2 regions of the Exiguobacterium sp. s89 genome follow, and region 2 is predicted to be linked to the other one. Evidence: predicted binding sites of a transcription regulator. Region 2 holds the regulator's gene; the other holds the start of a gene.
The links. Region 2 encodes LexA, which represses DNA repair genes until DNA is damaged. Its sites were predicted from a motif close to CGAACATATGTTCG; they were not measured.
Positions count from the first base shown of each region.

Region 1: the regulator LexA is predicted to act here: its motif matches at 3,679-3,692, upstream of KNO96_RS12725 (YolD-like family protein).

Region 1 covers NZ_JACSKS010000006.1:5,896-16,094, forward strand. Annotated here, with positions in the region: gene KNO96_RS12700 (caspase family protein) at 1-198, opposite strand, end outside; gene KNO96_RS12705 (Abi family protein) at 771-1,763, shown strand; gene KNO96_RS12710 (hypothetical protein) at 1,989-2,153, opposite strand; gene KNO96_RS12715 (hypothetical protein) at 2,290-2,487, opposite strand; gene KNO96_RS12720 (JAB domain-containing protein) at 2,889-3,344, opposite strand; gene KNO96_RS12725 (YolD-like family protein) at 3,716-4,057, shown strand; gene KNO96_RS12730 (ISL3 family transposase) at 4,296-5,618, opposite strand; gene merA (mercury(II) reductase) at 5,778-7,418, opposite strand; gene merR (mercury resistance transcriptional regulator MerR) at 7,447-7,839, opposite strand; one part of gene KNO96_RS12745 (IS3 family transposase) at 8,158-8,809, shown strand; one part of gene KNO96_RS12745 (IS3 family transposase) at 8,809-9,725, shown strand; gene KNO96_RS12750 (CadD family cadmium resistance transporter) at 9,780-10,199, opposite strand, start outside.
Region 2 covers NZ_JACSKS010000001.1:270,663-280,861, forward strand. Annotated here, with positions in the region: gene glnA (type I glutamate--ammonia ligase) at 1-482, shown strand, start outside; gene KNO96_RS01395 (metal-binding protein) at 617-1,057, opposite strand; gene lexA (transcriptional repressor LexA) at 1,057-1,677, opposite strand; gene KNO96_RS01405 (hypothetical protein) at 1,881-2,117, shown strand; gene KNO96_RS01410 (YneB family resolvase-like protein) at 2,189-2,833, shown strand; gene KNO96_RS01415 (DUF896 domain-containing protein) at 2,894-3,127, shown strand; gene tkt (transketolase) at 3,327-5,318, shown strand; gene KNO96_RS01425 (YneF family protein) at 5,444-5,677, shown strand; gene tnpB (IS200/IS605 family element RNA-guided endonuclease TnpB) at 5,854-7,026, opposite strand; gene KNO96_RS01435 (ABC transporter transmembrane domain-containing protein) at 7,171-8,925, shown strand; gene KNO96_RS01440 (ABC transporter ATP-binding protein) at 8,915-10,199, shown strand, end outside.

The DNA.
Region 1 (10,199 bases), on a different contig from region 2:
AAAGCTTCTCAGTGTATGTGTTAATATCGACTTGGTCGTCAAGTTCCCACTCAGAATCTGCACATCGGATTGTCGGAAGATGGCCGGCGCCTCCGTCAACAATCGATTGATTTCGCTGACATCGTTAAAAGTGTTCGGAAGAGCCGTTATCTCATGATTCCGTTGCTCGTTGACTGCGATTAATAGCGCTTTGTACAAACTTACCCCCTGCCTCTCTACTATTTACATATATTGTATTATACAATATACCACGCTCCCACAACGAGGCAAAGGCAACTTCTTATTGCGCTATTTGTTATACGAACAAACCTGTTCACTATTGCTTATTCAGTTAATCCGTCATGCATCCAAGGCCATCTTATGATCAAGTAACTGTCCGCTGGAACATGTTATTGGTAAGTCAGCGTTACCTGAAGAAAATCTATTTTTTCTTCCCCGTCAGGGAGCCTTACCTACAGAGTTTGACTACATAATGATGTGACGATCGAACACAAACATAATTTTCTCACTTGCCGAATAGATACTACATATAGTCTTATCTCTACCATAATCCACCCTTATCATCTATATTTAGTTAAAAAGTTCTTTACTTGTTCGCTGAATCTGTGCTATTATGTTTAGCGTTGTCATTGACATATTGGTACCGGTCGAATATAGTATAAGTAATCAATGAGCAGGCTGGACTGACCAGCCAACAACGGCCCCTTACCTTTCGGTAAGGGGCCGTTTATTTTATACTAATCATATACTGCCTATGAAGGAGCACAAACATGTCAAAACCGGAAAAGGTCTTCAAGTCAACGACCGATCAACTGAAATTGCTACAAGAGCGCGGTCTGGTAATCGATGATCCGATGTTCGCAGAAGAGGCCTTGATTCGAACGAGCTACTACGAAATCATCAATGGCTACAAAGACCTGTTCATCAACATAGACAGTGAAGAAGAGCAATTCGAATCCGGGACAACCTTCTCGGAAATCTATTACCTGTATGAACTTGATAACACCATCCGTTTCGCGATGCTGTCGGCGACCCTTTCCGCGGAGAACCTGTTACGTTCAGTCATAGCCTACGTGCTTGCCGAGAATCACGGTCATTCCGTCAAGGACTATCAACATAACAGAAACTTCCGACAAGGGAAAAAAATGATTCGTGGGCGCGCCAAAGGGAAATTTGAGCGGGAATTATTGTTGCAGATCTTCTCCGAGGTTTATTATTCGACGCATCAACCGATGGCCTATTATCGGGAGACCTATCAGGACATGCCCCCTTGGATCCTGGTGAAGGGACTGAGCTTTGGGAACCTTCAATACCTGTTCAAACTGATGTTGCCGGAATCAAAGACAAAAGTCATCGCACGGGCGACAGGCATGAATTCAGAATTGATCACTGATCAGACCAAACAAGCTTTCGCCGAGACATTCGATATCCTCGTCGCCTTCCGAAATTGGGCTGCCCATGGAGGACGTGTTTACAATCACCGTGTGCGAAAGCGCCTGAGCTACTCTCCGGTCCATACCCGCTTTGGTGTGACACACTCCGCCTATCAAAAACATGACCGTGGCCAAAGTGATGTCTTGAGTTTCATTATCGCGTTGTCTTATTTGAGAGACCGGGGCATCCAGGATGGGTTCCTTCACGCCGTCACGTCAGAGATCGACGATTACCTGATGCGATTCCCCCGACACAAGACGTTGCTGTTAAGGCAGATGAACATCCCGGACCAGCTCTATCAAGAGTGGAGCCATATTCGACAGCATTGACCTGAACCCGCGACCTCTCGCGGGTTTTCGTCGCGCGTCGCCAGACGCGCTCCCGCTCTTGATTTTGACTTTACCTTACGCTCCGTGCCTCCCGTCAGAAAGGGCCAGGAACATAGAGATGCGGCGGTGAGCCAGCAGCTCTTGTTATCGGACCGTCAGGGGGGCAGCGGTGCGATGAGCGACTTCGCCTCGAGGCGTTAGACGCTCACGCATGAGCCCGGATCATCATTCTTTCTCCCATGCACCGTATAGATACACTTTCTTGATTGGATGCTCTTCCGCATCCAGATAGATCACTACGCGAAAATAAGGCGAGTTCCGTCCCTCATCGAACCGGACGAGCGGATCCAACCCTTCGAACGCATAGTCATCAAGTATCCGCTCGTTCATCACGTCTCACCCCTTTCAGTTTTTATAGACCAATTCCCAATACTTATGCGATTCACGCTTCGTTCAAAGACTCACTAAATAAAAATGTATACATGTATACAAATCTACAAGTATCCATGTATACATTTCGAAACAATCAGTTATGTACTTGAAGCGTGTTCGTATTAAAGAAGACCGTCATCTGTTTCAATCGTTCCCCTTCTTTCACTTCACAAAGGATATCCATGCTCACCAACTCGAATGCCTCAGGGTCGATGTCCATCCGTTCGGGAAGTCTTCTAAGCAATACCTCTTTCATCTCTTCAATCGTTTGTTGGTCCAATGTGTGATTCATTTGAATCATCCTCTCCTGTTGATAGCTCAACGATACCTTGAATATGACCTCTCAACATCTCGCCTTGTTTCATGTAAGCCCTGGGCTTGTTTGAAACAAGCCCAGGGCTTACATAGGAAAAACGAACATTTTCACCAAACAAGCACTCATTTTTCATTAATCCAAACATCGCAAATACACATTCATGAAAAAACAGAGCAACGTGATTTCTTTATGCCTTTAACTTCTCACCAAAACCATTTGTTTTCGCCACGCGAAAACATTCCTTTTCCCGGATCCGAATTCTGGATCCAGGCGAGAGCAACGCGAGTCGCCCCTCTCGTCAAAGAAAAACGCATGTTTTTCCTCCTTGCCCTTTCCGGACGGACCAGGACCGGTCCCCCGGCCCCGCTCCTTTCCATTCAACCCATGTAACCTCGCTGTTTCATGCTGACATACGACTCGTCCGCTCCAAGGATGAGATGGTCGAGCACCGGGATGCCGATGAGGTCACCCGCTTCATGCAGTCGTTCTGAGACGAGGATATCCTCCCGGCTCGGGCTCGGGTCCCCGCTCGGATGTTGGTGACAGGCGATGATGCACGAGGCATTGTTCAAGATGGCGCATTTGAAGATTTCCCGCGGGTGGACGACACTCGAATTGACGCTCCCGACGTGCGCCCGATGGACGCCGATGACCCGATTCTTCGTGTTGAGCATGATGACGAGGAACACTTCACGGTCATCATCCCCGATAAAGGATGCCCCGATTTGTCGGGCATTGTCGGGTGATTGGATGACGGCGTGCTCGAGGGCGATCATTTCCTCTCGAATCTCTTGCTTGATACGGATGACCTCGACAATTGATGATAGTTCCATGTTGGTTTGTCCCCTTTCGGATAAGCTGACCTCAGAACGAACACCGTTGTGCGTCCTGTTGACGGGAACGAAGCGAGCGTCGGGAGACGGTGCAAGGGCGACCGGAGGGAGAGCCTCAAAAAAATGCGTAGAGCGCACGGAGGGACAGGCTTCCGTAGCCAACGAGCGAAAAGCCTTGCTTTGAGCCAAAAGTGAAGGAAGACGGGACGGAGGGCGCGTCATTTTTTTGACGTTCCTTGCACCGACGACCAGCGAGCTAGAGTACGGAAACAGGACGAACGAATCCCCGATCACGAAAAAGGCTGTTCAAACGAGAGAAATCGGGTATAAAATAAGAACAAACGTTCGCTTTATTAGGAGGGTGATTTATTATGACGATGTATCGAGACCGAGGTGAGCTGAAATGGATCCCATTCCTCATGCCAGAGCACAAGGCGCTACTGACGAAATACTATAAGGAAATCCAAAAGATTGAGATGCCCGATGTCGATGAACAGGTCCTATCGGTCTATGAGAATGTGTTGAATGACGCGATCTTCAGCGGAGACATGGTGGAGGTGAAATATGTGGAGGAGCGGGAGATGAAACGATTCAAGGGGTTCGTGCACCGGACGAACTATTTGGAGCGGACCGTCGAACTGGCCAATCAGCGGGACGGGATCATCCATGTGCCGTTCGAGGTAATCATTCACGTGGAACAATCGATGGACTAACGCCCTGGCAGTTGTTCGAAGTCTGTGTCACGAAAATTATTTCGTGACACAGACTTCCCTAAAAATGAAATAAAATCCTGATTAGCTCTCATTAACTTTATCATCAAAGAATAGCTCCCTAAAACATCAAGACATTATATATTTTTGTACTTCTTTAATTTTTTTCATCTTTTGTGAGAAAGTACATACTGACTCCTAAATAAATAAAGGGTATTCGGATTTCATGGTGGAAAAGGGCTTATAAATCACCCTTCTCAAAATTCTTAATAAGTGTGGAAAAATCGACACCAAAGTTGTCTGTAATGTCGTGATCATTCACTTCATACCAATTGAAAGTATCGTATAACATAGCTTTATTGAAAGCACTTGAATTAAATCGTGGCTTACGCTTTTTATGGAGCTTCTCATTGAAAAGGATTTTGGCTCGTAAGGCATCAAACGAGTAACCTCTACCCATTCGCTCTACCTGCCTAATAATGCTGTTAATTGACTCCGTATAAGCATTAGTGAGCCTTTTATCAAAGTAGTTGAATATTTCGACATGCCAGTTGTCTACGGCTCTCACGAGGTCTTTATATGCGTCTTTAGAGTTGCTGGACATACAACGGTGTCTCCATTGACTATAACGAAGATGACCTTCATCTGGATCAGGAGTATCCCATATCCAGTAAAACTCTTCTTTGAGTTCATAGGCTTCTTTTAAAGCAGGAAGATTACCTAACCAAGTATCTAAGAGGAATGATTCACGTTCATTTAGATCGTGTTTACGCTTTAGAAGGATAAACCTTTCACGCATAAGGGTACGTCTTTCTTTTTGGCTCATATGGGCTTTCAAAGACTTTCTGACGTTATCTAAGGCTTGATTAGCCATTCTAACTACATGAAACTTATCTACGACAACTTTAGCGTGTGGAAGGATAGTGTTCACTGCGTCTTTGTAGGGCTTCCACATATCCATTGTGACGTACTCAATGTAAGTCCTGTCACTGATTTCTGAAAGACGTTGGATGACTGTTTCCTTGTTACGGTTAGGCTTGATGTCATAAATAGTCCTGCGTTCAATATTAGTCAATACAAGCCGAGGTCTACGGATAATATGTATCTCGTCTATCCCAAGCCACTTAGGAGTTTCAAACTGGTATTCACGTTCTTTGAGTGCCACATAGTCCTTAAAAACGTTCCTAATGGTTTTCTCGTCAACACCAACGCTTTCTGCGACTTCTACAAAGGTCTTAGACATGGATTGCTCTTGAATGGACTTTAAAAGCCTTTTGGTCATACTACGCTTTTCATCTACAGATATTAGGCGTTCCCAGAAGGTAGATCCGCATTCACGACACTTGTATCGTCTACGGTTCAATTGTAAGCCCACTCGCTTTAAACGAATGGGCAAATCCATAATTAGTTGATTTCTTGAACTGTGTTTGTACAACTTGTCAAAACCACATTCAGGACAACGTTCAGGTGGTCCGACTGCTTCAACTTTAAACATCATATCGGTTTCATTTTCTTGTGGCGGTTCTATTGTTTTAATGTCTGGTAGGGATAATAAGTCTGACATATTATTCATCCTTTATTACTCTGCGGTGTTAAGGTATCAATTATAGATTTGATGTCGAAATCATCAGTGTTAAATTATTTTTGTGACCACAAATGCACTTAGAAAATCCCTTAAAGCATTAGCTGGTTCACTTGAATAGGGAGTTGTAAAAAAGTTCCCTTAGCCTGCACAACAAGATAATTTCGAAATATCTTTATCGAACGTAAGTGCAGCTAATTTTAGCCCTTCAGCCATTGTTAAATATGGTGCTAGGGTTTCTGTTAAATCTTCTATCGTTAAGCCAAATTTAACAGCTAATGATGCTGCATAGATGACATCTCCTGCATTCTCAGATACAATATGAACCCCTAATACTTTTAGTGTTTCTGCATCTGCTACTAGTTTAAATACACCGGTTGTTTCACGGTTTACAATTGCTCTTGGAACAGCATCTAAAGGTAATACAGATGTCTTCACATCATACCCTTTCTCTTTTGCTTGTTCTTCTGTTAAACCAACCGTTGCAACCGTCGGATTCGTAAACGTAACAGCAGGAACTACCGATAAATCTATTTTTTTGTTTAATCCACCAATAGCATTATCAGTAATAATTCCACCTTCATAGGCTGCTACATATACAAATTGTGGTCCTAAAGTCACATCTCCTGCTGCATAAATCTTTTCATTACTTGTTTGACCAAAATCATTGATCAGGATTTCATTATTTTTTCCAGTTTCAACACCTGCTGCACTTAAATTTAAAGAATCCGTATTTGGTTTTCTTCCAGTGGCAACAAGTAACTGATCTGATTCAATGACTTCTCTACTGCCATTTACTGTTACGTAAACCCTTTTTATCTCTCCACTTTGTTCAACACGCTCAAAAGTTGCCCCTTTGACAAGGTTTATACCCTGTTCAATTAACGCTTTTTCAACTGACTCTGAAATCTCAGGATCATACTCCTTTAAAAGTCGCTCACTTCTTTGCATAAGCGTTATTTCTGAACCTAAATGATGAAATAGTTGTCCAAGCTCCATTCCAATGTATCCTGAACCAATTACAGTTAATCGTTTTGGTATTTTCTTTAACTCAAGAAGTGTTGTACTAGTTAAATAGTCCATTTTTTCAAGTCCTGAAATTTGGGGCAACGAAGGCGATGCACCTGTTGCAATTAAAAAGCGTTTTGCAGATAACTTTGCCCCATTGACCTCAACCGTACTAGCATCAACGAATTTTGCTTCACCTTTAATTAAATCAAAATTATATTCATCAATTAAATCCATATATTTTTGATTCCGAAGTTCGCTCACTAATTTATCCTTTTGCGTGATTAAACTAGCTAAATCCACTTCTCCAGCGGATGTTTGTAAACCTATAAACGGATTGTCTTTTGATAAATGATTGATTTCCCCTGCCCTAAGAAGAGTTTTTGACGGAACACAGCCAATATTCACACAGGTTCCCCCAACCGTTCCACGCTCAATCATTCCAACTTTTGCACCGTATTCTATAGCTTTAATTGCCGAAGAAAAGGCAGCAGCACCAGAACCAATAATAAGAAGGTCATAATTGTCTTCATTAATTAACGCCACGTTTTCTAGTGATGATACTTCTTCAATTTCTCCGGCTTGGTAATTTGCTTCATCAATCGCCTTTATTGCACTTTCAACCTCAATATCATCGGGCAGTTCAAATACTGCTTCACCACGACGATAACTAGACTCAATATTTTTAGCACCTATCTTTTCAAGTGCTGATTCTACGTGTTTTTCACAACCCGTACAAGTCATTCCTGAAATGTTTACCTTAAATTTATTCATAAAAAAGCTCCTTTCGTTAATTAATCTCTCATGTTAATGTTTCTATTATTGGACACGAATGTAATTGCTTTTCATCTGGACATCGTTGTTTTAAGTCGTCTAACATAGTTTCAATTCGTTTTAAATCCTCTATTTGTTTTTGCACTTCCTTTTGTTTTTTAGAAACAAATTCGAACATATCTTGACAACGAACTTCATCTTTATCTACAACACCAAGTAATTTATAAATCTCGCTTAAAGAAAAACCAAGTTCCTGTATTCGTTTAATAAACCCAACACGCTTAACGTCATCATATGAATATATCCGATAACCAGCTTCCGTTCGGTGAGGTTCTTGTAATAAATTTTTTCGCTCGTAATATCTGATCGTTTCTTTATTAACTCCACATTTATCTGCAAACTCACTAATGCGATAAATCATCTTATTTCACCCCATGAATATTATAAACCGTGTACCATAGTACACGGTCAAGTAAATTGGACTATTTTATTTTTTTCCCAAAGTATCACTCGTATGTGATTGATACTTTTATATAATATTATTGATTATCCTAACATCCCACCAGAAAATCCGATTTAAACACCAGTTGTTTTTAAACTATTAAGAAAGTAATTCCACTATATATTCCGAAGACCCTAAATAAACAAAAAGAATAACTGACTCAAGAATGATATGCTCCCCAATAGGTAGACAGATGAAATAACAAATCTGTTTATTCTATTGGGGAGTGTTTTTTTTATGGCGAGAAGTCGGCATTCAATCGAACAAAAACTGGCTGCACTGCGCATGATGGAAGAAGAAACGCATACATGGAAGGAAATCATGGAGACTCATCACGTTTCTGAGAATACCCTCCGGGTGTGGAAAGTGAAATTCGATACCGGCGGGAGTGACGCATTGAAGGAATCGAAGACATGGAAACTGTACACCAAGGAACAGAAAATCGCGGCCGTCCGTGACTACCTCGACGGGGCCACCACGATGGAAGTCCTCTCCAACTATCAAATCAGTGATGGATCTGTTCTTCGAAAATGGATTAAGAAGTATACTAGTCATAGCGAGTTAACAGATTCGAGAAAAGGGATGGATCGAGCTATGACAAAAGGGAGAAAGACCACATTCGAGGAACGCATGGAGATAGTCAGGTATTGCCTGGACAACGGACGGAACTATCAACGGACGGCCGAGGTATTCGCCGTGTCGTACCAACAGGTCTATGGGTGGACGAAAAAATATGACGCCGACGGCGTGCACGGGCTCGAGGACCGGCGCGGACGGACGAAGCAAGAAGAGGAACTGACCAACGAGGAGAAGCTCGAACGTCGCATTCAACAGATCGAGCGGGAGAAAGAGCGCCTTCGTGCCGAGAACCTGTTCCTAAAAAAGTTGGAGGAAATCGAGAGGAGAGGTTGATCAGCCAGATCAGGCTACAATTGCGATACATGGTCATCGAGGAAATGTCGACGACCGACACGTTCCCGGTCGTGCTCCTGTGCGAGATCGCGCAGGTCTCACGGGCCGCCTACTATAAATGGTTGAAGCGTACCGTCTCGGTACGCGAAGAAGAGAACTTGAGCCTATTGGAAGACATCCGCCTCCTCTACGACCAGGTGAACGGGACCTACGGTTATCGACGGATCACCATGACGGTCAATCGCAGACGACGCCAGCATGACCTGCCGGCATACAATGAGAAGCGCATCTATCGTCTCATGCGTATCCATGAGATCCGTTCGGTCATCCGCCAGAAGCGAAAACGGCACAAAAAGTCGTCACCACAACATGTGGCAGAGAACGTATTAAACCGTGAATTCACAGTTAAAAAGCCGAATGAGAAATGGGTAACGGATGTGACAGAATTTAAATATGGCCTATCTAAGAAGGCCTATCTAAGTGTGATTCGTGATCTTTATGACGGATCCATTATTAGCTATGTGCTGGGACACTCTAATAATAATCAACTGGTATTTAAAACGCTTGACCAGGCAATCGTACGATTGCATCAAGAACACCCACTGATTCATAGTGATCGTGGATTCCAATACACCTCTAAGGCGTTCAAGCGTAAATTAGAGGCGGCAGGAATGACTCAAAGTATGTCACGGGTTGGTCGCTGTATTGATAATGGACCAATGGAATCTTTTTTCGGCACGTTAAAATGTGAAAAGTATTATTTACATAAGTATCAGACCTTTGAAGAACTTAACATTGCCATAAATGAGTACATCTATTTTTATAATCACGAAAGATACCAAAAACGATTAAACGGCCTCAGCCCTAAAGAATATAGAGCGAAAGCCGCTTAAATCACTTTTATTATTTCCACTGTCTACTTGACGGGGGGCAGTTCAGATTATTTTTTAATAATTTATTAAACTCAAAAGGGCACTAAACGTTTCGTTCTCTGCCATGATGTATACCCCTAATCCAACAAAGACTATAGGGATAATCCATCTTCCGTATTTCTCCAAAACTTCAGAAACATGTCTGAAGGAAGCTAAACGATATCCTACAAAACACCAGACAGCAACCATTATAAAGAAGATAATAACCGTAATTACCAGTTCATTCACACTTAAAGTTGTAAAATAAGGCACATAGATGCCGATATTGTCCCCGCCATTAGCGAATGTGATGAAGGCTACACTCATAAATAGTTTGTTAAATCTCCCTGAGTTTAAACTGGAGAGGATCGCACCTTCATCTTCATCTTCACCCTTAATAAACAGTTTAATCCCTAAATAGATCGGAATTAAACCAAGCAATCCAACCCATTTTTC
Region 2 (10,199 bases):
TCACTGCAGTATGTAACCCGACTGTGAACTCATACAAGCGTCTCGTACCAGGCTACGAAGCACCTTGCTACGTTGCATGGAGCGCACGTAACCGTTCACCACTCGTACGTGTACCGGCAGCACGTGGTCTCTCGACTCGTATCGAAGTACGTTCGGTTGACCCGGCAGCGAACCCGTACCTCGCACTTGCTGCGCTCTTGGCTTCAGGTCTTGACGGAATTGAAAAAGATTTGAATGCTCCAAAACCAATCGACAGCAACATCTACGTGATGGACAAGCCTGAGCGTGTAGCGAACGGAATCGACGATCTCCCGGCGACACTCTTTGACGCACTCGAAGTCCTTCGTGCAGACAAGGTCGTCATGGAATCGCTCGGTGAACACATTGGGGAGCATTTCCTCGAGTTAAAAGAAATCGAGTGGGATATGTTCCGTATGCAAGTAACAGAGTGGGAACGCGATCAGTACTTGACGCTCTACTAATAGAAGAAATATGCTAAAGAGCAATGAATGACCTTCTTCAGAAGTATCGTTCATTGCTCTTTTTTGCTGAGTTTCAGATGAAGCAGAAATGCAAAAGGATCACCTCCACGAGCGTGGAAGTGATCCTTTGTTAGTTAAAACGCTTTTTTAAAAAACGTTGATGTATAGTCGAGTGTCGTATGGAGTGTCGTCGCGAAGACGAGTCCTAGAAAGAAAGACATGCCATGAACGTCCACCCATGAGCGAATTTCCGTTTCGTATGCCGTGAATGGTAAGAGAAGTACCAGTGGGAAACCGATATATACAATCCGAATCACATCGCTCAAACCAGGAAAATGTGATAGTAGAGAGCGATGCGGCATAAGTTTCACATATGGGAGCCAAATCAATTTGAGTGGTCCCCATCGATAATACGCATCTGATTTTAAATCGAGGTCCGGGGAGAGCCAGAGCGTTCCAATAATCGCACCGATTATGAATGCGAGCGGGACGTCTAAATCAATAAAAGGCGTGGCAACCGCAAGTGCGCCGGTTGCCACGAGATTCGTACGGGTATGGGTCTTACCGCTAGCCATTAGTGAATTGTCCGGTATACGCCGATAACTTTCCCTAAAATTGAGACGTTGTCAAAATACATCGCTTCTAACTCGTCGTTTTCCGGTTGAAGACGGACTTTTGAAGCTTCCTTATAAATACGCTTCACAGTCGCCTCGCCCTCTTCTGTCATGGCGACGACAATCTCTCCATTGTCGGCAGTGCTCTGTTGGCGGACGAGCACACGGTCTCCGTCCAAAATCCCTGCATTGATCATTGAATCTCCAGAAACGGACAGCATATAGACGTTATCTGAACCAACGATATGTGCCGGAAGAGGGAAGTGCTCTTCCACGTTTTCGATGGCGGTGATCGGTGTCCCCGCGGTGACTTTCCCGATGACCGGAACGTACATGACGGACTCTTGCTCATCCATTGTGGATGCATCTTCACTCAGAATTTCAATTGCACGGGGCTTCGTCTTATCCCGACGAATCAAACCGCGTTTCTCTAGGCGATCTAGATGACCATGTACGGTCGAACTAGAGGCAAGACCGACTGCTTCTCCAATCTCACGAACAGAAGGTGGATAGCCTTTTGCCCGAACTTCGTCTTTGATGAAATCAAGAATCTGTTGTTGTCGCGCTGACATTTTTTTCATTATGTTCACCTCGATATAATCGAATAAACTGCAATCGCATCCTATTCTTTATGTATTTAGTGTAACACAAGAACACATGAGCGTACAAACATTCGTTCGTTATTTTCCCTTGACCGAACACGAGTTCTTGTTTTATGATAAGAACAGATAAACGAACAAATGTTCTAACGAACATATATTCTTATACAGGAGGTAAGGGAATCATGAAAGATACACTCAACGGAATCATTTTAGTCGGAATGCTCTTAGTCGGGATGTTCGCCTTTTATTTATCTGGGGAGGTGCGTGGGGGAACGACACCAGTTGAACCGATCATGACATCGGAACGTACGATTGAAGAAGAGGTCGCCAATGTCGAGGCAGAGTCGATTGAAGCGCAAATCATGGCAGAGCGAGAAGAACATAATGAACGAAAAACAAAATGGTATGCCGCTGAGTGATCGTTCAGCATTGCGAACCGTTCTCAAACTGTGTATCGTAAGGAATGAATGCGATGAAAGGGAGTGATGCGATGCGAGTCGTCATCTATTGTCGGGTATCGACGAACAAGTCTACCCAAGAGACATCACTCAGTCGGCAAGTCGAAGAATTACAAGAACTAGCTTCGCGTTTAGGGGCCGACATTATAGATGTCATCACAGAACAAGAGAGCGGTTATGAAGTTAATCGACAGGGGCTGCTCAATTTACTTGACCACGTATCGACATCTCAGTTGGATGCCGTGCTCGTCACCGATGACAGTCGTTTAGGACGAGGAAATGCCAAAATTGCGATACTACACACATTAATGAAGCATGATGTGCGATTGTTGACGATGCAGTCGACTTCGGATTACGTTGTTTCTGATGCTGAGAAGATGGTGTTAGAGATTGTTAGTGTCGTCGAAGAGTATCAACGGAAAATTCATAACGCGAAGATTTCCCGCGGAATGCGTCGTGCGGTCGCCAACGGTTTCAATCCACAACGTAATATTGAGAACAATGATCAAGGTGGCCGACATCGGATTGAAGTTCCGATTGAAGAGATTATTCAATTGCGCGAGCGGGGGTTGACGTTTGCCGAGATTGCGGCGACACTTCGCGGATTCGGATACGAAGTATCAAAAGCAACGGTCAACCGACGCTATCTCGAACACCGGTCAGTTGCTGAAACTTGATTCTTCCTCTCTGATTTTGTAAAGTAGAAGAACAAATTCACGAGAGAGGGGGCGAGTCATATGTTAGCACCCGGACAATTGGAGCGAATCAATTTCCTCGCCAACAAAGCGAAGACGGAAGGACTATCTCAAGAAGAGATGAACGAACAACAAGACTTGCGTCAAGAATATTTGAAGGCGTTCCGTCAATCTTTCAAGTCTCAAATGATGGGCATGAAAGTCGTTGACCCAGAAGGAAACGACGTCACGCCAGAGAAATTGAAAGAAGAACAAAAACGCCATCGTGGTGAGTGATGCTGAATGCACATCCTATTTCGCATAGGATGTGCATTTTTGTTATACACGAACAATCATCAGACGAACGGATTGCGTTCTTTTTCATGCAATTGAAGGAAACGATTTCATGTAATGTGTTATACTAATTAATTAGTTGTGACACACGAATGAGTATGATAGAATATGACGGGTAGAAAACCTTCTTAACACAGAGAGGATGAAATTAGTGGAAACAACTACTAAAGAATTATTAGCGATTAACTCGATTCGGACGCTCTCAATCGATGCGGTCCAAAAAGCAAACTCTGGTCACCCAGGAATGCCGATGGGTGCTGCACCGATGGCGTTTACACTTTGGACAGACAAAATGCGTCACAACCCGAAAAACCCGAACTGGTTCAACCGCGACCGTTTCGTGCTTTCTGCGGGTCATGGATCGATGCTCTTGTACTCGCTCCTTCACTTGTCTGGATATGATTTGTCAATGGACGACCTTAAATCATTCCGTCAAATGGACTCGAAGACACCAGGTCACCCAGAGTATCGTCACACGGCTGGGGTAGATGCGACAACGGGACCACTTGGACAAGGGATCGCGATGGCTGTCGGGATGGCCATGGCAGAGAAGCACTTAGAAGCGACTTACAACCGCGACAAGTTCAACGTCGTTGACCACTACACATTTGGAATTTGCGGAGACGGGGACTTAATGGAAGGTGTCTCGGCGGAAGCGGCATCACTCGCTGGTCACTTGAAACTTGGTAAACTCGTTGTCCTTTATGATTCAAACGACATCTCACTCGATGGTGACCTTCACAAGTCATTCTCTGAGAGCGTTGAAGACCGTTTCAACGCCTATGGATGGCAAGTCATTCGTGTCGAAGATGGAACAGATATCGATTCAATCGCAAAAGCAATTGATGCAGCGAAAGCTGAGACGTCGAAACCGACATTGATTGAAGTCAAGACGGTGATCGGATTTGGTTCACCGAACAAGTCAGGGAAGTCGGCTTCGCACGGGGCACCACTTGGAGATGCTGAAATCGAATTGACGAAACAGTTCTACAAATGGGAAGGCGAGTCGTTCTACGTTCCAAACGAAGTATACGACTTGTTCAATGAGAAAGTGGTCGAGCCCGGCGCGAAGTACGAGTCAGACTGGAACGAGCTCGTTGAAGCATACAAAGCGGCCCATCCAGAGCTTGGTGCACAGTTCGAACTTGCGATGAACAATGAGCTTCCTGAAGGTTGGGACAGCGAGTTGCCGACATTTGAAATCGGTTCGAAAAAAGCAACACGTCAAACGAGTGGCGAAGTGTTGAACGCAATCGCGAAAGCAGTACCGACACTCTTCGGTGGATCGGCTGACCTTGCAGGTTCAAACAACTCGATGATCAAAGGTGCAGTGGACTTCGATGAAGACCCGGCCGGTCGTAACATCTGGTTCGGTGTACGTGAATTTGCGATGGCGGCAGCTGTAAACGGTATGGCGCTTCACGGTGGAGTACTTCCATACGGTGCGACATTCTTCGTCTTCTCAGATTACCTTCGCCCTGCAGTTCGTCTTGCTGCGCTCATGGGACTCCCATCGACGTTCATCTTGACACACGACTCAATCGCAGTTGGTGAAGATGGTCCAACACACGAGCCGGTCGAACATTTGATGAGCTTCCGCGCGATGCCAAACCTTTCTGTTCTTCGTCCGGCAGATGGTAAAGAAACGATTGCTGCTTGGAAACAAGCTGTGACATCGAAGACGGCACCATCGCTTCTCGTCTTGACTCGTCAAGCATTGCCTGAACTCGAAGGCACATCGATTGAAACCGCAGCAAAAGGTGCTTACGTCGTTGCAGGTGAATCGAAAGATGCAGACGTTCTCTTGCTCGGTACAGGTTCTGAAGTACACGTCCTCGTTGAAGCGCGTGAACAGCTCGCATCAGAAGGTGTGAAAGCGGCAGTCGTCTCGATGCCATCATGGGAACTCTTCGAAGCGCAATCTGCTGAGTATAAAGAATCTGTCCTTCCGTCTTCAATCACAAAGCGTGTGTCACTTGAAGCGGGTGCGACACTTGGTTGGTACAAGTATGTCGGATTTGGTGGGAAAGTACTCGGAATCGATAAGTTCGGAGCTTCAGCGCCTGGAGATCTCCTCATGAAAGAATACGGCATGTCAGTCGACAACGTCGTCGATGCAGTAAAATCACTTTAATCTTAAATTGATTATTTATGACGGCCATTCATTTGGCCGTCACTTTTTTTCTAGACGACTAGCGAAGTTGTTCGATTTAGTGTATAGTAAAAAACGATGTTTCATATGGTAGAGGAGGTAAAGCCTTGAGTACATTATTTTGGATTCTTCTTGTCGTGGCAGCACTCATCGGGGGTATCGCGATTGGATTCTTCATCGCGCGTAAATACATGATGAACTACCTTGAACAAAACCCGCCAATCAATGAAGATATGATTCGTACGTTGATGATGCAGATGGGTCAAAAGCCATCACAGAAGAAAGTCAACCAAGTGATGCGCGCCATGAACGTGCAGATGAAAGATGAAAAGAAGTCATAATGAGTCGTGAAAGCACTTCGGTCCTCGAAGTGCTTTTTTTGTCTCCTCATTTTGTTAGACAATCGAACAAACTTTCGCTACGATTAAGAAATAATCTTCATTTGAACTACCTCCACCTACGCTTCGCTTAGAGGTGGAGGATTCCTGAGTCATCCTCTCTAACGAGAGAAACGTGATCAGGCTAACCCCGTCGTCCCGACGGTTGAAGAAGCTAACATGCGTTCAGCTTCTAATTTCAAGTTCATACCTGCGTTCACATCACGGTCATGATGGAGTCCGCAGTTCGGGCATGTCCATTCACGCAAGCCAAGATGCTTCACGTCTTTGTGTCGATGGCCGCAACTCGAACAGAGCTGGCTCGAGGCGAAGGTCTTCCCGACCCTCACGACGGTCTTCCCGTACCAGTCGGCCTTATACTCGAGCATGCGAAAGAACTCCGACCAGCTGACCTCGGAGATCGACTTGCTCAACTTGCGGTTCTTACGCATGTCCTTCACCTGCAGGGTCTCGATGCCGATGACGTCGTGGTTTTTGACGATCTCGGTCGACACCTTGTGCAGGAAGTCGGTGCGTCTGTTGGCGATCTTCTCATGGATGCGTGCGACCTTCCGCTTCTGCTTCTGGTAGTTCTTCGCCTCGGAAAGTCTCACCTTCTTGTTCAGGGCGATGAGCTGACGACGGGACAACTTGCGTTGCTCCCGCGCCAGTTTCTTCTCGAGCGTACGGAAATAACGGTCGTTCTTGTATAATGTGCCGTCCGATAGAATGGCAAAATTCTTCAGCCCGACGTCGACGCCGACCGATGAACCGGTCTTCGGCAGTTCACCGATCTCCTGCTCTGCGAGAAGGGAGACGAAATATTTACCCGAAGCTGTTCGTCGGATCGTGGCGTTCAGGATGCGACCCTCGACGTGTCTCGAGTTGGCGAAACGCACCCATTTCAGCTTGGGGAGTTTGAGCTTGTTCCCGACGATCGAGACCTCGGGGAGCTGGGACTTCCCCTGGATGTTCGCCGTATAGGATTGGACGGGGTTTCGCTTCGACTTGAAACGGGGATGATTTCCCTCCTTCTTGAAGAACTTCTTATACGCGTCAGCCAGGTGTTTGACACTGTTCTGGACGGCCGTACTGTCCACTTCCGTCAACCAAATGAATTCTTGCTTGAGTATGGGAAGTTCTTTCGAGCAGGCATCATACGACAGTCCCTTGCCGGTCGCTTCATGGGCCGCGTCCCATTTCGACAGGAAATGGTTGAACACGAACCGGGAACAGCGGATCGTGTTGGCGATCAGAATTTCCTGTTCCTTCGTAGGATAGATCTGGAATTTATAGCCCTTGTGCTTCACCATGTGACGTTCACTCCTTTTGAAGATATTTTACCCGAAAGAGAGGTTGGCGATTCATCGCCCACTTTCACGCAAGTCCTGTCCTTAACGTTTAGAAGTGGGAGTATTCTCGCATAATTTTGATAAAGATAGAAGGGGGCGTTTCTCATTCGTGTATTTAAACAATTATCTTGGTTTTTGCGTCTCGAGTGGAAGACGTATGCAATCGGTATCGTCTTACTCATATTCGTGGCAGGGTTAGAGTTGATTCCTCCACGCATCATCGGACGAGTCGTCGATGAAATCAACAGTGATTCACTCGCATCGAACACGCTTTGGATGTTACTCGGAGGACTAGCTGCGGTCGGGATTGGGAATTATGTTGCCCGCTTCTTTTGGCGCTATTTCATCTTTGGTGCTTCGATTCGTCTAGGTAGAAAGCTTCGCAGTCAATTGTATCGGCACTTTACGGACCTCGACCAGCGATTTTACAAAAAATCACGTGTCGGTGACTTAATGGCACATGCGACAAATGATGTACAGGCCGTATCGATGACGGCCGGAGCGGGGATTTTGACGCTTGTTGATAGCGTGACGCTCGGAACGTTCGTGATCATCACGATGATTACGACAATCAGTTGGAAACTGACGCTCGTCGCCTTACTGCCACTCCCAATCATGGTCGCTTTGACGACACGATATGGAAAGATGTTACATAGTCGATTCGGGGTCGCTCAAGCGGCATTTTCAGAATTGAATGACAAAGTGCAGGAAAGTGTCAGTGGGGTTCGTGTCTTAAAGTCGACCGGGGAAGTCGAGCGGGATGTGGATTCATTTGAAAACTTATCGAGTGAGGTCATGGCGAAAAACGTCCGTGTCGCTAAAATCGATGCCTTATATGATCCGACAATCTTCGGAATTGTCGGCCTTTCCTATATCCTTTCTGTCGGATACGGGGCAGTCTTAATCGAGCAGGGCGAATTGACAATTGGACAGATTGTCAGCTTCACTGCCTATTTGGCACTCTTGACGTGGCCGATGTTAGCATTCGGTTGGCTGTTTAACATTGTGGAACGGGGGCGTGCCTCATACGACCGCATCGAGCGAATGCTTGCCGTCAAGCCTGAGATTCAAGACGATCGTATGGCTGCGACGACTCTGGCGCACTCAGAGGTGGAAGTTGCCGTTCGAAAGTTCGCTTATGATGAAACTATCGTACTCGATGACGTTCATTTCCGAATCGAGCGTGGGAAAACGATTGGGATCGTCGGAAGGACGGGGGCAGGCAAGACGACAATTGTACGCTTGTTGACCCGTGAGTATGATGTGAAAGATGGCAAAATCAAAATCGGTGGAATCAATATCCGCCAAGTGAAAAAGTCACTTCTCATGGATAAAATTGCAGTCGTGCCGCAAGACCACTTCTTATTCTCTGATTCTATCGCAAACAATATCGCATTCGGAAGACCCGATGCCAGCATGGAGGAAATCATCGAAGCGGCTAAGGTCGCAGAGGTACATGATGATATCGTCCGCCTCCCTGAAGGGTACGCGACGCTCGTCGGTGAGCGCGGTGTGACATTATCAGGAGGACAGAAGCAGCGTATCTCCATTGCGCGGGCGCTCATGACAGAGGCTGATGTGTTGATTTTAGATGATGCGCTATCTGCCGTTGATGCGAAAACCGAAGAATCGATTATCGAGCATTTTCGTGTCGGCAATCCGGAACAGGCACGAGTCATCGTCGCACATCGACTTTCCGCAGTCGAACATGCCGATGAGATTCTCGTCATCGAAGACGGTAAAATTGTACAACGTGGACGGCATGAGTTACTCCTTCAAGAGATAGGCTGGTATCGAGAAACATATGACCGTCAACAGCTTGAGGCGATCGTAGAAGGGGGTGGGCACGATGAAGCATGATATTCAAGAATGGCAAGTCATCAAACGATTGCTGAGTTACGCGAAACGGTACGGTAAACCTCTCGGTATCGCCTTCGTTTTTCTATTGATTGCGACAGGTGCCAAGTTGGCCGGTCCATTTCTCATTAAAGTGTTCATCGATGAGTTTGTCACGCCAGGTGTCTATCCGACGAACTGGGTGATTGCCCTCTTCACTGTTTATATGATTCTGCACTTGTCAGCTATTCTGTTTGACTATCTGCAGTCCATCTCCTTCCAAAAGATTGCATTGAAGATTGTCCAGAACATTCGAATGGATATTTTTCGTCACGTCATGGGGATGCGTCTCGCTTATTTTGATCGTACCCCAGCCGGTGTCCTCGTATCCCGCATCACGAATGATACCGAGGCCGTAAAAGAGCTATACGTCGGTGTCATGAGTACGTTCGTTCAGTCGGCTGTCCAATTGATTGGGACGTATATATTCCTATACATACTAGAGCCGCAACTTGCGACGATGGGACTTGTCCTACTGCCACTCTTTTGGCTCATCATCTGGGCGTATCGTCGTTTCTCGACGAAGTATTTTGCTCAAGTTCGAGACCTGTTGTCTCAACTCAATGCCCAGTTGAACGAATCCATCAATGGAATGGGAATCATTCAACAATTCCGCCAAGAAGAACGACTCATCCGTCAGTTTGAAGAAACGAATGAGGCGCACCAAGAGGCACGATATCGGAACTTAAAGCTCGATAGTATGTTACTCCGTCCAATTATTGAGTTGTTGCTCGCATTCTCCATCATTGGACTTCTCGGGTATTATGGAGTCCTCTCGATGACTGAGCAAGTTCAAGTCGGGGTCGTCTACGCGTTCATCAGTTATATCGAGCGTATTTTCCGACCGGTGCTTGACATCATGCAACGACTGAGCGAATTTCAACAAGCTGTCGTATCTGCGGACCGCGTCTTTAAAATTTTAGATACAAATGAGCCATCTCCAGGAAAACAGTTGCCAGGAGAAGCTCGTGTTTCGGAAGGGGAGGTGCGATTCGAGGATGTGACGTTCAGTTATGACGGTGAAGTCGATGTGTTGAAACATATCTCGTTCGTCGCCAAGCCAGGAGAAACGGTCGCGCTCGTCGGTCATACCGGTAGCGGGAAAAGTTCGATCATTAATTTATTGACACGTTTTTACCCATATGGATCTGGCAAAATCACGATCGATGGACAGCCACTCGAACAATTTGAAGAACAAGAACTTCGTCAGCAAGTTGGACTGGTACTTCAAGACCCGT